DNA from 2 places in the Mesorhizobium sp. M4B.F.Ca.ET.143.01.1.1 genome. Region 1 is predicted to be linked to the other one. Evidence: riboswitches for the same ligand, from Rfam matches in the RefSeq annotation. Region 1 holds a riboswitch; the other holds the start of a gene.
The links. A riboswitch is a leader RNA that binds a small molecule or an ion and turns the genes downstream of it on or off. The one in region 1 is predicted to bind S-adenosylmethionine.
Positions count from the first base shown of each region.

Region 2: another riboswitch for S-adenosylmethionine. It lies ahead of EN786_RS14065 (homoserine O-acetyltransferase); the one in region 1 lies ahead of EN786_RS19550 (O-succinylhomoserine sulfhydrylase).

Region 1 covers NZ_SRSR01000007.1:272,916-280,393, reverse strand. The annotation lists gene EN786_RS19555 (ceramide glucosyltransferase) at 203-1,357, shown strand; gene EN786_RS19550 (O-succinylhomoserine sulfhydrylase) at 1,379-2,566, opposite strand; SAM riboswitch at 2,625-2,702, opposite strand; gene EN786_RS19545 (2'-deoxycytidine 5'-triphosphate deaminase) at 2,781-3,875, shown strand; gene EN786_RS19540 (ABC transporter substrate-binding protein) at 3,967-4,740, shown strand; gene araD1 (AraD1 family protein) at 4,939-5,931, opposite strand; gene mmsB (multiple monosaccharide ABC transporter permease) at 6,232-7,478, opposite strand, start outside.
Region 2 covers NZ_SRSR01000005.1:93,196-100,673, reverse strand. The annotation lists gene EN786_RS14075 (glycosyltransferase) at 1-557, opposite strand, end outside; gene metW (methionine biosynthesis protein MetW) at 716-1,330, opposite strand; gene EN786_RS14065 (homoserine O-acetyltransferase) at 1,389-2,558, opposite strand; SAM riboswitch at 2,676-2,753, opposite strand; gene hisC (histidinol-phosphate transaminase) at 2,892-4,001, shown strand; gene EN786_RS14055 (prephenate/arogenate dehydrogenase family protein) at 4,007-4,945, shown strand; gene EN786_RS14050 (sugar kinase) at 4,946-5,872, opposite strand; gene EN786_RS14045 (DUF2125 domain-containing protein) at 5,941-6,939, opposite strand; gene EN786_RS14040 (gamma-glutamylcyclotransferase) at 7,056-7,478, shown strand, end outside.

The DNA of each region.
Region 1 (7,478 bases):
CTTTCGGCGCACTCCGCTGTCGGGTCAACGATGCGTGACGCCTGTCCCTTCCGCCTTATGCGCACGTGCCGGCAAACAATGTCATTTAAGTGACACACGACAATGATGGTGTGCACGGACCGTGCTGGGCGACTCAAGCGCTCTGTCGACCTGTTCAAAATGGCCATCTCCTGGCCGGCTTTTCCGGAGTGACCAGATCTCGATGGAACTGATCGCCATGGCCGCCGCCCTGCTTTCCATAGCCCTGCTTCTCTCAAATCTCGCCAGCATCCTGCTTGCTGCGCGCCGGCTGAAGCCGCCGCGCGGCATGGCCGCGCCCGCGGGCAGGACGCCGCCGGTGTCGATCGTCATCCCCTCGCGCGGCATCGAGCCGTTTGCCGAGGAGACGCTGCAGCGCGCCTTCTCGCTCGACGGGCCGCGCTACGAGCTGATCTTCTGCGTCGCCCATGCCGACGATCCGGTGGTCAAGCTGATAAACAGGGCAATTGCCCGGTTTCCCAAGGTGCCGGCCCGGCTGCTGGTCGGCGACGACCGCGTCAGCGCCAATCCGAAGCTGAACAATTGCGTCAAGGGCTGGGAGGCGGCGCGCCACCACTGGGTGATCCTCGCCGATTCCAACGTGCTGATGCCGCGCGACTATATCCATAAGCTGATGGCCGCGTGGAGGTCCGATACCGGCCTCGTCTGCTCGACGCCGGTCGGCTCGCGGCCGGACGGCTTCTGGGCCGAGGTCGAATGCGCCTTCCTCAACACGCTGCAGGCGCGCTGGCAATATGCCGGCGAGGCGCTTGGCCTCGGCTTCGCCCAGGGCAAGAGCATGCTGTGGAACAAGCCCATGCTCGACGCCAATGGCGGCATCCGCGCGCTTGCCGCAGAGATCGCCGAGGACGCCGCGGCGACCAAGCTGGTCAACGGCATCGGCCTTCGCGTCCATCTCGTCGCCTCGCCCTTCGAGCAGCCGCTCGGCGAGCGCAGGCTTGGCGAGATCTGGTCGCGCCAGGCGCGCTGGGCGCGGCTGCGCCGCGTCACCTTCCCGCTGTTCTTCGCGCCCGAAATCCTGACCGGTGCGGCGGTGCCGCTTGTCCTGGCACTGGTAGCGGCGGCCCAATTGGGCATCAGCCTGCCGGCCACAACGCTTTGCGTGCTGGCACTCGCCTACCTGCCGGAATGCGCCCTCGCATGGGCCAACGGCTGGCACCTGTCGCCGCGCACGGTCGCGGCGATGATCGTGCGCGACGCGATGCTGCCGGTGATATGGGCGCGCGGCTGGCTGGGCGGCGCCGTCGACTGGCGCGGCAACGCCATGACCATCGGCACCAAGGTGGCCGAACTGGAAGAGACGCCCTCGAGCGCCTGACCGGGCCTTCGCCCAGGTCCCCTATTTCGCCGCCTTCAGCGCCTGCTCGACATCGGCAAGCAGGTCGTCCGTGTCCTCCAGGCCGACGGAGAGCCTGAGCGTGCCCGGGCCGATGCCGAGCTCGGCGCGCGCCTCGTCGCTGAGGTTCTTGTGCGTGGTCGTCGCCGGATGGGTGATCAGGCTCTTGGCGTCGCCGAGATTGTTGGAGATCAGCACGATGTCGAGCGCGTTCTGGAAGGCGAAGGCCGCCTGCTTGCCGCCCTTGACGTCGAGGCAGATCAGCGTCGAGCCGCCCGACATCTGCTTCCTGACGATCTCGGCCTGCGGATGGTCGGCGCGGCCCGGATAGATGACGCGGGCGATCTCCGGCCGTTCGGCGAGGAAGTCGGCGATCTTGCCGGCGCTCTCCGTCTGCTGGCGCACGCGCAACGGCAGCGTCTCCAGGCCCTTGAGCAGCGTCCAGGCATTGAACGGCGACAGGCTCGGCCCGGTGTGGCGGAAGTAGTCGTGCAGGTTCTCGTCGATCCACTTCTTGTCCGACAGGATGATGCCGCCGAGGCAGCGCCCCTGTCCGTCTATGTGCTTGGTCGCCGAATAGACGACGATGTGGGCGCCGAGCTGCAACGGCTTCTGCTGCAGCGGCGTGGCGAAGACGTTGTCGACGATCAGTCTGGCGCCGATCGAATTGGCGAGCGCGGCGACAGCGGCGATGTCGACCACTTCCAGCGTCGGGTTGGTCGGGCTTTCCAGGAAGAACAGCTTGGTGTTCGGCCGCACCGCCTTTTCCCAGTTGGCGATATCGGTGCCGTCGACCAGCGTCGCCTCGATGCCGTATTTCGGCGCCAGCGTTTCGACCACCCAGCGACAGGAGCCGAACAGCGCGCGCGCCGCCACGATATGGTCGCCCGCCCTGGCGCTGCACAGCAGCGCGGCGCTCACCGCCGCCATGCCGGAGGCCGTGGCGCGAGCGTCCTCGGCGTCTTCCAGGGCGCACATGCGCTTTTCGAACATGTCGACCGTGGGATTGGCGTAGCGCGAGTAGATGAAGCCCGGCTCCTCGCCCTTGAAGCGGGCTTCGGCGGCCTGCGCCGTCTCGTAGACATAGCCCTGGGTGAGATACATCGCTTCTGATGTCTCGCCGAAGCCGGAACGCAGCGTTCCGCCATGCACGAGTGCCGTCTGAGGCTTCCAGTCACGCTTCTTGGTCATCGCTCTACTTCCAGATACAAAAAAACCGGCCGCGAAAAGTCGCAACCGGTCCATACGGCCTTGCGGCCCGACGGTCCTTTAGCGACTTGTTTAACGTGGCTGCAAGCCGACCGGCCAAATCACCACGGGATAACGACCCTTTAGACCCGCGCCGCGCTTGCGTCAATTGCCGGCTTCATTAAGAGGTTTGTACCAGCGGCCTTGGAGCGGAGCCTTGCGGCAGACAGGCATTCTTCCCGATCAGGACATTTCCGCGCTGTTCCAGTCCGGCGCGCTGAAGTCGCCGCGCGTGCTCGATGCCGACCAGATCCAGCCGGCCAGCCTCGACCTCAGGCTGGGCGACAAGGCGTTCCGCGTGCGCGCCTCCTTCCTGCCCGGCCCCGATCATCTGGTGGCCGACAAGCTCGACCGGCTGAAGCTGCACGAGATCAATCTCGTCGACGGTGCTGTGCTGGAGACGGGCTGCGTCTACATCGTGCCGCTGCTGGAAGGCCTGGCATTGCCCTCGAACGTGTCCGCTTCGGCCAATCCGAAGAGCTCGACCGGGCGGCTGGACATCTTCACCCGGGTGATGACCGATCGCGGCCACGAGTTCGACAAGATCGCCGCCGGCTATCATGGCCCGCTCTATCTCGAAGTCAGCCCGCGCACCTTTCCGATTGTCGTGCGCGCCGGCTCGCGCCTGTCGCAGATACGCTTCCGCACCGGCAATGCGCTGCTGTCGGAAAGCGAGTTGCGCGATCTCCACCATGCCGAGATGCTGGTTGCCACCGAGCCGCCCAACATTTCCGGCGGCGGCATCGCGCTGTCGATCGATCTCGATGGCGACAAGGACGGGCTGGTCGGCTATCGCGGCAAGCATCACACCGGCCTCGTCGATGTCGACAAGCGCGCCGCGCAGGACGTCGTCGACTACTGGGAGCCGCTTTACAAGAGCGGCGCCGGCGAGCTGGTGCTCGATCCCGATGAGTTCTACATCCTGGTCAGCCGCGAGGCGGTGCATGTGCCGCCGCTCTACGCCGCCGAGATGACGCCCTTCGATCCGCTGGTCGGCGAATTCCGCGTCCACTATGCCGGCTTCTTCGATCCGGGCTTCGGCCATTCGGCGGCCGGCGGCACCGGCAGCCGGGCGGTGCTCGAAGTGCGCAGCCACGAGGTGCCGTTCATCCTCGATCACGGCCAGATCGTCGGGCGGCTGGTCTACGAGCACATGCTGAAGCGGCCGCAGGCGCTTTACGGCACCGACCTTGGCTCCAACTACCAGGCGCAGGGCTTGAAGCTCTCCAAGCATTTCCGCGCCGCGCGCTGACCCGTCGCCCGCGTCAGACTCCGCTTGCCCGGTCCCGCGCGCCATGCTTGGCTGGCGCCACCGGTCCAGAACCTGACAGAGGGAGACGAAAATGCAGATATCCAGATGGATCCTATCGGCAGCCGCTGCCGCCATGCTGACGCTCGGCGCCGGCGCCTTGTCGGCGCAGGCCGCCGAAAAGATCAAGATCGGCACCGAGGGCGCCTATCCGCCGTTCAACACCATCACGCCCGACGGCAAGGTCGAGGGCTTCGACATCGACATCGCCAATGCGCTGTGCGCGCAGATGAAGGTCGAATGCGAGATCGTCACCCAGGACTGGGATGGCATCATTCCGGCCCTCCAGGCCAAGAAATTCGACGCCATCATCGCCTCGATGAGCATCACCGAGGAACGCAAGAAGCAGGTCGCCTTCACCCACAAATACTATACGACGCCGCTTGCGCTGGTCGCGCCGAAGGACAGCGAACTGACCTCGACCGACCCGGCGGCGCTCGCCGGCAAGACGGTGGGCGCCCAGGCATCGACCACCCAGGCCGACTTCGCCCAGGACGTCTACGGCAAGGCCGGCGCCGAAGCCAAGCTCTATCCGACCCAGGAAGAGGCGATCACCGATCTCCAGAACGGCCGGCTCGATGCCGTCATCTCCGACAAGTTCGTGCTGGTGGACTGGCTGAAGAAGTCGAGCGACGGCTGCTGCAAGCTGGTCGGCGACGTCAAGGGCACCGAGACGGAAGCCGGCATCGCCGTGCGCCTCGAGGACACTGCGCTGCGCGACAAGCTCAACGCGGCGATAGACGCCATCGTCGCCGACGGCACCTACAAGAAGATCCAGGCCAAGTATTTCGACTTCGATATCTATTGAGCGGCTGAAGCTGCCAATCTCCCCCCTTGTGGGGGAGATGCCCGGCAGGGCAGAGGGGGCGCGAAGGATCGCCAACCTCTGCTGTATCCAAGAAGACAGTCCGCAGGCAGAGCCGGTTGGATTGCGAACGCTGGCGGGACAGCGCCCCACTGGCCTGCCGGCCATCTCCCCCACGAGGGGGGAGATCACGCTTTCACCTCAAAGCGCCTTCACCGCCACCTTCACCGGCTTCTCGATTTCCAGCGGGTTGCGCAGCGGCAGGCCGAAATCGCTCGCCTCGATCTCGAAAGTATCGCCCGCCTCGGTCTTGACGCCGTCGGCGAAGGAGAGCGTCGCGGTGCCGAACATGTGCACATGCACGTCGCCCGGCTGGCGGAAGGCCGAGTATTTGAAGTGGTGATGCTCGAGATTGGCGATGGTGTGCGACATGTTCGCCTCGCCCGACAGGAACGGCTTTTCCCAGAGCAGCTTGCCGTCGCGCCAGATGCGCGATGAGCCCCTGATGTCCGCCGGCAGGTCGCCGATCAGGATCTCCGGTCCGAACGAGGCGTTGCGCAGCTTGGAGTGCGCGAGGAACAGGTAGTTCACGCGTTCGGTGACGTGGTCGGAAAATTCGTTCGACAAAGTGAAGCCGACGCGGAACGGCGCGCCGTCGTCGCCGATGACGTAGATGCCGGCGATCTCCGGCTCCTCGCCGGCGTCCTGCGCGAAGGCGGGCGACATCAGCGCGGCGCCCGGCGCCACCGCCATCGTGCCGTTGCCCTTGTAGAACCATTCCGGCTGCACGCCGACCTGGCCTTTCGCCGGCTTGCCGCCTTCCAGTCCCATGCGGAACATCTTCATGGAATCGGTGAGCTGCTCCGCGCCGTCGCTGCTCAGCTTCTTGTGCATGGAATCGCGGGTCGCGGCGGAGCCGAGATGCGTCAGGCCGGTGCCGGTGAGATGCAGATGCGCCGGATCCGGATGATTGATCGGCGACACCACCCGGCCTTTCTTGTAGGCGGCGTCGAGGTCGATGGTTTCGCCAAGACCCTTGCGCTCGATCAGCGCCACGAGGCCGGTGCCGGTGCGCGCCGCCTCCATCGCCAGCGAATAGACGCTGCGAGCGCCGTTGATGATCCGGGTCTTGCCGCCGTTGCGGGCGACGACGCGGATCGTCTCGGCGTCGTCGAGGATCTGGGAGATCAGCATGATGAACCCTCTCTCTTTTGCCTTGGCCCGGCCGCCGATCGGCAGACCTTGACCGTCGCGGCCCGGAACGGTTCCGCGCCACGGTTGAAACTGTTCGTCCGGATTGCGCTCGCGAGCCCCGGTCCTCAGGGACTTCTTGGCGCCGGCGGGTTGCCGGCAGCATCGCGATCTAGACCCGTATGCCTCCTGCCTTCCTCGCCTGGAGCGGTCCGGCCTTGAGCTGCCGACCCGCTCCCAATATTTTGTCTCTGCGCAATCCCGAGGGAAAACCGCTATGCGCTTTTCCCGGAATTGCTCCTGTCAGGCCTTGTTCTTGTTGTAGACGTCGAAGATCACGGCGCCGAGCAGCACCAGGCCCTTGACCACCTGCTGCCAGTCGACATTGACGCCCATGATCGACATGCCGTTGTTCATGACGCCCATGATGAAGCCGCCGACCACGGCGCCGATGACCTGTCCGACGCCACCCATCGCCGAGGCGCCGCCGATGAAGACGGCCGCGATGACGTCGAGCTCGCTGCCGAGGCCGGCGGCGGGCACCGCCTGGCCGAGGCGCGCCGCGATGATCAGGCCGCCGAGCGCCGACAGCACGCCCATGTTGATGAACACCAGCAGCGTCAGCCGCTCGGTGTTGATGCCCGAGAGCTGCGCCGCCTTGGCGTTGCCGCCCATCGCATAGATGCGGCGGCCGATGGTCATGCGCTTGGTGACGAAGACGAACAGCGAGATCAGCACGCCCATCACCAGCAGCACCACCGGCAGGCCCCTGTAGCTCGCGAACTGGACGACCAGGAACAGCGCCAGCGCGCTGCCGACCAGCGTCTTGATGACGAACAGCGGGAAGGGCTCGGCCTCATAGCCGTGGCGCTCACGCTTGCGGCGGGCCCGCAGCCCGAAATAGGCATAGGCGAGCACCGCGATCAGTCCGAGCACGATCGTCGTCATGTGCAGCGTAAGGCCGCTGCCGAGGATGGTCTTGCCGGCGGCATTCACCGTCGGCGGGATCAGCGTCAGCGGGCCGATCACGTCCGGAATGAAGCCCGAGCTCAACGCCTTGAAGCTGTCGGGAAGCGGGCCGACCGAGGAGCCGCCGCCCAGCAGCGCCTGGCAGATGCCGCGGAAGATCAGCATGCCCGCCAGCGTCACGATGAAGCTCGGTATCCGGTGATAGGCGATCCAGTAGCCTTGTGCTGCGCCTATGGCGCCGCCGACGATCAGGCAGACGATTGACACCACCAGCGGATTGCTGAGCGGGCCGAGCGGCCAGATGACCATCATCATCGCCGCCAGCGCCCCGATGAAGCCCGCCACCGAACCGACGCTGAGGTCGATGTGGCCGGACACGATGACCAAGAGCATGCCCAGCGCCATCACGATGATGAACGAGTTCTGCTGCACAAGGTTCGAGAGGTTGACCGGTTTGAACAACGTTCCCGACGTCGTGTACTGGAAGAACAGCATGATGACGATCAGCGCGATGATCAGGCCGTATTCGCGCAGGTTCGTCGTCAGCGCCGAGACGGCGATGCGCGGACCCTGCTTGACGT
Region 2 (7,478 bases), on a different contig from region 1:
CTGGAAATCCACTCGCGCCGGAAGGCGATGTTGTTGGCGTTGAGCGCCCGTTTCGAGGCGAACCGCTTATCACCCTCGGCCATCGGGAAGAACCACATCATGGCAAAGGTTCTCGAAAAGAAGTCGTCGCACAAGAGATAGGTATAGCCGTTGACGCAGACGATCGCGGGATCCTGAAACGGGCCGAGCAGGGTTGCAAGCCAGTCCGGCTCCGGAACGGTATCGGAGTCCAGGAAGACGACCAGTTCGCCCTCGGTTTGTTTGATCCCGTTATTCTTGAGGTCGTAGTAGCGGCCGCCGGGACAAGCTGCGAAGCTTATCTCCGCCACCTCTTCCAACTGTGGCGCCTGGGTATGGAAGTTGCGCCGGAGCGTGTCCGCGTCCTCTTCCTCCCCGCCATGCGAGATAATGACTTTCGGTCTTGCAAAGCCGGTCGCGGAAACCGCGGCGATCTCGCGCGCCAGGGCGTTCAACCCAACGCCGATCTCCGCCCAGTCGATCGACTTGGCGTTCTCCATTTCCACGACGATTGAATAAGTCGGACGATCGCCGCTCATATTGTTCGACCAGGTTGCTTGAATGGACGTGGCTATAGGGGTCGGCTTTCGCTGTCAAATAACAGAAGCAAGCAGGAAAGCTCCTTTTGCGAGAATCTTCGTCGCGCCGGGATCTGCGGAAGTGCTGGTGTCGGCGAAGGAAACCGCCGCGATCGTTGCTATCGTCGCAGCAGAAACACTGCCTGCTGGCCGAAGAAATTCCAGAACCACCACGGCATGGAGAGGCCTATCTTCTGGCCGTTGCCGTCGAGCGCGGTCGCCTTTTCCACCGTCGCGCCAAGCTCCTCGCACAGATTGACGAAGTCGCGGATGGTGCAGAAGTGGATGTTGGGCGTGTCGTACCAGGAATAGGGCAGATCCTTGGTCACCGGCATACGCCCCTTGACGAACAGCGACAGGCGCACCTGCCAGTGGCCGAAATTGGGGAACGAGACGATGGCGCGGTTGCCTATCCTCAGCAACTCGTCGAGCACCAGCTTCGGATTGCGGGTCGCCTGCAGCGTCTGCGACAGGACGACGAAATCGAAGCCCTTGTCGGGATAGAATTCGAGATCCTTGTCGGCATCGCCCTGGATGACCGAGAGGCCGCGCGCCACGCATTCGTTGACGCCGCGCTGCGACAGTTCCAGCCCGCGGCCGTCGACCTGCTTGGTTTCCTGCAGCAATTCGAGCAGCAGACCGTCGCCGGAGCCGACATCGAGCACCCGTGACTGCGGCGGGATGAGATCGGCGACGACTTCAAGGTCGACGCGCTGGGCGCGGTTGACGCTCATCGGCTGGTCTCCCGTTCGGCGCATGATCCTGATCCGGGAAGTCTGCAACTTTCCGGGGTCATGCGTTCAGCCCTCTCGCCCGCGCGGCCGAACCGATGAAGCCGCTGATGGCGGCGAACAGTTCCGGCTCGTCGAGCAGGAAGGCGTCATGGCCGCGATCGGTGTCGATCTCGACGAAGGAGACGGAGGCGCCGGCGGCGTTCAGCGCATGCACGATCGAGCGGCTTTCCTCGGTCGGGAACAGCCAGTCGGAGGTGAAGGAGACCAGGCAGAATCGCGTTTTGGTGCCGGCGAAGGCATCAGCCAGGCGTCCACCGTGATCGGCGACGAGGTCGAAATAGTCCATCGCGCGGGTCAAATAGAGGTAGGTGTTGGCGTCGAAGCGGTCGACGAAGGTCATGCCCTGATGGCGCAGGTAGCTTTCGATCTGGAAGTCGGCGTCGAAGCCGAAGGTCAGCGCCTCGCGGTCCTGCAGGTTGCGGCCGAATTTGCGGTGCAGCGCCGCTTCCGACAGGTAGGTGATGTGTGCCGCCATGCGCGCCACCGCCAGCCCCTTTTCCGGACGCTTGCCGTGCTCGAAATATTTGCCGCCATGCCAGTCGGGGTCGGCCATGACAGCCTGCCGGCCAACCTCGTGGAAGGCGATGTTCTGCGAGGAATGGCGCGCGCCGGTGGCGATCGGCAGCGCCGAGAAGACGCGCTCCGGATAGCTCGCGGCCCATTCCAGCACCTGCATGCCGCCCATCGAGCCGCCAAGCACGCAAAACAGCTTCTCGATGCCGAAGTGGTCGACCAGCATCAGCTGCGCCCGCACCATGTCGCGGATGGTGATCACCGGCAGGTCGAGGCCGTAAGGCTTGCCGGTGGCAGGGTTTGTCGAGGCCGGGCCGGTGGAGCCCAGGCAGCCGCCCAACACGTTTGAGCAGATGACGAAGAAGCGGTTGGTGTCGATGATCTTGCCCGGCCCGATCAGCACCTGCCACCAGCCAGGCTTGCCGGTGACCGGATTGGTGCTGGCAACATGCTGGTCGCCGGTCAGCGCGTGGCAGACCAGGATGGCGTTGGAGCGGGCGTCGTTGAGGGTGCCATAGGTCTGGTAGGCGATCTGGAACGGCGACAGCAGCGCACCGGCATCGAGCTTGAGCGGCTTGTCGGGGCCAAAGCGCAACACCGGGCTCGACGGCTGGTCGACCTCGTTATTGGTCTTTGCGGCGCGCAGAACGGCCATTGCATCCTCTTACATCACGCACCGTGGTTTCCGAAAACCGATTCCGATTTCCGGACCAGGCGAATGTCCGGCCGGCGGCGGACAACAAAAAACCGGCAATGCATTCGCAAAGCCGGTTACAGGATGCAAACGGCCCTTTAGCGAATTGTTTAACGTGGCTGCAAGCCGACCGGCCAAATCACCACGGAACTGTCGCTGCCCTTCTAGGGCCAGCGCGGCTCGGCGTCAACGGCCAGGCTTTTCGCGCCCTTGCCGCCTCTCGACATTCAGGGCCACGACTAGTATTTCCGCTGCGGCCTCCGGACGGAGGCTCTCTCGACGGATTTTTGCGACATGAACCAGACACCAGACAAGGCACGTCCGACGCCCCGCGCGGGCATCATGGACATCGAAGCCTATGTGCCCGGCAAGAGCACGGCGCCGGCCGGTGTTGCCAGGGTCCATAAATTGTCGTCGAACGAGAACCCGCTGGGGCCCTCGCCGAAGGCGATCGAGGCTGCGCGCGAGGTTGCCGGAAAGCTCGATGTCTATCCGGACGGCACGGCAAGGCGGCTGCGCGAGGCGATCGCCGAGGTGCACGGCCTCAACCCCGCGAACATCATCTGCTCCAACGGCTCCGACGAGATTCTCGGCCTGCTCGCGCAGACCTATCTGGCGCCCGGCGACGAGGCTGTTTTCACCGAACACGCCTTCATGGTCTACAAGATCTACATCCAGGCGGCCGGCGCGCTTCCGGTCGCGGTCAAGGAAACCGACGAGCGGGCCGACATCGACGCGATCCTGGCCGCGGTGACGGCGCGGACCCGCATCGTCTTCCTCGCCAATCCCAACAATCCGACCGGTACCTACGTGCCGTTCCAGGAAGTGCGCCGGCTGCATGCCGGCCTGCCGAAGAACGTGCTCTTGGTGCTGGATGGGGCCTACGCCGAATATGTGCGCCGCAACGACTACGAGGCCGGCATCGAACTGGCGGGAAGCGCGGAGAACGTGGTGATGACCCGCACCTTCTCCAAGCTCGGCCTTGGCGGCGCGCGCATCGGCTGGATGTATGGGCCCATGCACATCGTCGACGCGATCAACCGCGTGCGCGGCCCCTTCAACGTCAACGCAACGGCGATCGAGGCCGGCATCGCGGCGATCCGCGACCGCGCCCATGTCGAGCGCAGCGTGGCGCACAACGAAACCTGGCTCGCCTGGCTGAGCGAGGAACTGACCAAGCTCGGGCTGCGCGTGACGCCGAGCGTCGGCAATTTCGTGCTGATCCACTTCCCCGAGGACGGCAAGCATTCGGCGGCGGCGGCGGACGACTATCTCACGGCGCGAGGCTACATATTGCGGCGGGTTTCCGGCTACGGTTTTCCCAACGCGCTGCGCATGAGCGTCGGCATCGAAGAAGCCAATCGCGGCGTGATTGCCGCCCTCACGACCTTCCTGAAAAGTTGAGCGCCATGACATCTGCGATGTTCGAAAAGATCGCGCTGGTCGGCATCGGCCTGATCGGCTCGTCGCTGGCCCGCGTCATCCGTCGCGAGCGACTGGCCCGGCATGTCGCGATCTCGACGCGCAGCCCCGCCACACTGGCACGGGCGGAGCAACTCGGCCTTGGCGATTCCTACACCACCGACGCGAAGGAAGCGGTTCGCGATGCGGACCTCGTCATCGTTTCGGTGCCGGTCGGCTCCTCCGGCGCGGTCGCCGAAGAAATCGCGCCGGCGCTGAAGAAGGGCGCCATTCTCACCGATGTCGGCTCGACCAAGGCGTCCGTCATCGCGCAGATGCAGCCGCATGTGCCGGAAGGCGTGCACTTCATTCCCGGCCATCCGCTGGCCGGCACGGAGAAGTCGGGGCCGGATGCCGGCTTCGCCGATCTCTTCGACAATCGCTGGTGCATCTTCACGCCGGTGCCAGGCACCGATCCCGCGGCCTTGGAGACGCTGTCGGAATTCTGGCGGCGCTGCGGTTCCAACATCGACACGATGGACCCGCAGCATCACGATATGACGCTTGCCATCGTCTCGCACCTGCCGCACATCATCGCCTACAACATCGTCGGCACCGCGGACGATCTGGAATCGGTGACCAAGACGGAAGTCATCAAATATTCGGCTTCCGGCTTCCGCGATTTCACCCGTCTTGCGGCTTCCGATCCGACGATGTGGCGGGATGTGTGCCTGCACAACAAGGACGCCATCCTGGAAATGCTGGCGCGCTTCTCGGAGGATCTCGCCTTCCTGCAGCGGGCGATCCGCTGGGGCGACGGCGAGAAACTGTTCGACCTCTTTACGCGCACGCGGGCGGTGCGCCGCTCGATTATCGACGCCGGGCAGGATATCGACGTGCCGGACTTCGGCCGCCAGGCTATCGAACATCCGGAAACGAAGGCTTAGTCAGCTCGACGGCGGCCAATGGGCGGCCATCATGGCAAGCGTCTCTGCCCGGTCCGGCGCGCCGAGCCGGCCGCCGAAGCGCTGGCATTTGAGCGCCGCGGCGGCACTGGCAAAGCGCAAGGCCTGCTCGGGCGGCATGGCTTCCGCGAGGCCGACGGCAAAAGCGCCGTGGAACACGTCGCCGGCGGCCAGCGTATCCACCGCCTTGATCCTCGGCGCCGCGACGTGGCGGACCGAGCCGGTGGAACGGTCGTGCCACCAGCTTCCCGCCGCGCCGCCGGTGACGGCGACAAAAGCATCGGTGCGGCTGGCGAGATCGGCGCAGGCGGTTTCCGGATCGAGCGCATGGCCGCAGACGATGCGCGCCGCGGGTTCCGAAGCGACGATGTGCGTGGCCAGCGGCAACAACTGCTCCAGGACCTCCAGCGGTGCGGTATCGGCATCGAGGATCGCAGGCCGGCCATTGGCGCGCGCCGCATTCAGGGCGAGCGCCGCGGCGCCCGGCCAGCGGACGTCGACCAGCATGGCGTCGAAGGCGGAGAGATCGGCGGGCAATTCATCGGGGTCGGCCTGCGCCTCGCGGTCGTAGAACGGGACGATGATGCGTTCGCCATGCGCATCGACGAGGATCGCGGCCAGCGCCGAGCGCGCGCCGGCCACACGTCGGACCAGGTTGCAATCGACGCCCTCGGCCTCGATCTCGGCAACCAGCTGGTCGCCGACGGCATCATCGCCCGCACTTGCCCAAAGCGAGACTTCGGCGCCGAGACGGCGGGCGGCGCAAGCGGCGCTGGTTGCCATGCCCGAGGCAATCTGGACGCCATCGCAAGCGATGAACTTGCCCTGATGCGCGGGCAGCGTGTCGAGGCGAAGGATCGTATCGAGGGTGAACGCGCCGACGCTCAGGACCTTGACCGGCTTCTCCATCAGATCGCTATCCCTTGTCTGGGCATGGTCTTGTCCAAAAACCGGTTCCCACTTATTGGGGCCATGCTCTAATCGACCGCTTTGATCTTGCCGAGCGGGATGAAGCCGAGCGAGGCCTTGCCCTTGACGATCCTGAGCGGCATGGACGGCTCGTTGCCGAGCATCGCCAGACCGGCAAAACCTTGCTCGATCTCGCTCTTGCGCTCGGGGATGGCGCCGCCGAGGATCGCTGCCACCGCCTTGGGATCCCTGAGCTTGATCGTCAGCTCGGCGTCGATGAGCCCTTCGGCATCGACCGATAGCGGCCCGGAGACGGTTATGCGCGCTTCGCCCGACGACAGGTCGAGCTTGGCGATGTCGACCGACTGGCCGCGCAGGCTCTTCGGCTGCGTCCTGATCAGCGCGACGCCGTTCTTCAGCGTCGCCTCGCCGCTGCCGTCGAGCGGCGGCAGCACGCGCCCGCCGATCGCGTCGGCGTCGATCTCGAGATCGTTGAAACTGCCGACATAGCCGATGTCCAGGCCGTTCGGCTGCAATTGCCCGGCGGCCTTTCCGGCATAGAACAGCTCGACGGGATCGCTGTTGTCGGCCGGATCGGTCTGGCCGGACAGGCCCTCGGCCTTCAGCGCGACGCGCTGCGGCAGCGGCCAGGAGAGCTTCGCGTCCGCCCGCAGTTTGTCCCAGTCGATCCACAGCGGCGTCATGCCGGGCATTGAGGTCCTGAGCGGACCGCGCAGATCGGCGACTGGCGACAGGGGCTGCGTAATTTCGGCCACCGCATTGAAACTGCCGGTCGAGGCGGCGACGTTCCTGGCATCGTCCTCATAGGCGAGCGTGTCGCAGGAGATGGCGAAGCTGAGCGGATAGCCGCTGACGGTCAGGTTGGCGCAACCGGCCTCGATGCCGTTGACGTTGAGCGAGGCAACCGCCTTGTCGGCCTCGGTCCTGACGCGATCGGCCAGATAGAACCAGCCAGCGCTGTAGAGGGCGAACAGCACGGCAATGAAGGCAGCGAGCCAGAACAGCCGGCGGCGAAAGTTCGGCGGGCGCTCGTCAGTTGACGTCATGCTGCAGCTCTCATTACCCCTGATATTGCGGGCGGGCGGTTGTTACGCAACAAGCAGGAAGACGTAAAACACCGATTCCGGCCTAGAGTCGGACTCGCGCGATCAGGCTTGGCGATATGGGCGATTTTTGGGTTTTTGGCTATGGGTCCCTGATCTGGCGCCCGGGTTTCGCGCATGTCGAGACGCGCCGCGCGCGCCTTTACGGCTACCGCCGGGCGCTCTGCGTCTATTCCTTCGTGCATCGCGGCACGCGCCGGCGGCCGGGCCTTGTGCTCGGCCTCGACCGCGGCGGCTCCTGCGTCGGGCTGGCATTCCGGGTGCCGGGCGACCTGCGCGGCGAGGTTCTCGCGTATCTGCGCGAGCGCGAGCTGGTGACCAGCGTCTATCTCGAACGCACGCTGGACATCCGGCTCGACGGGACAGGGAAGGAAGCGAACGGCAGGGTCGAGGCGGTTGCCTACATCGTCGACCGCGCGCATGAGCAGTATGCCGGCGCGCTCGACGCGGCGCATGCGGCAAGCATTGTTCGCGGCGCTGTC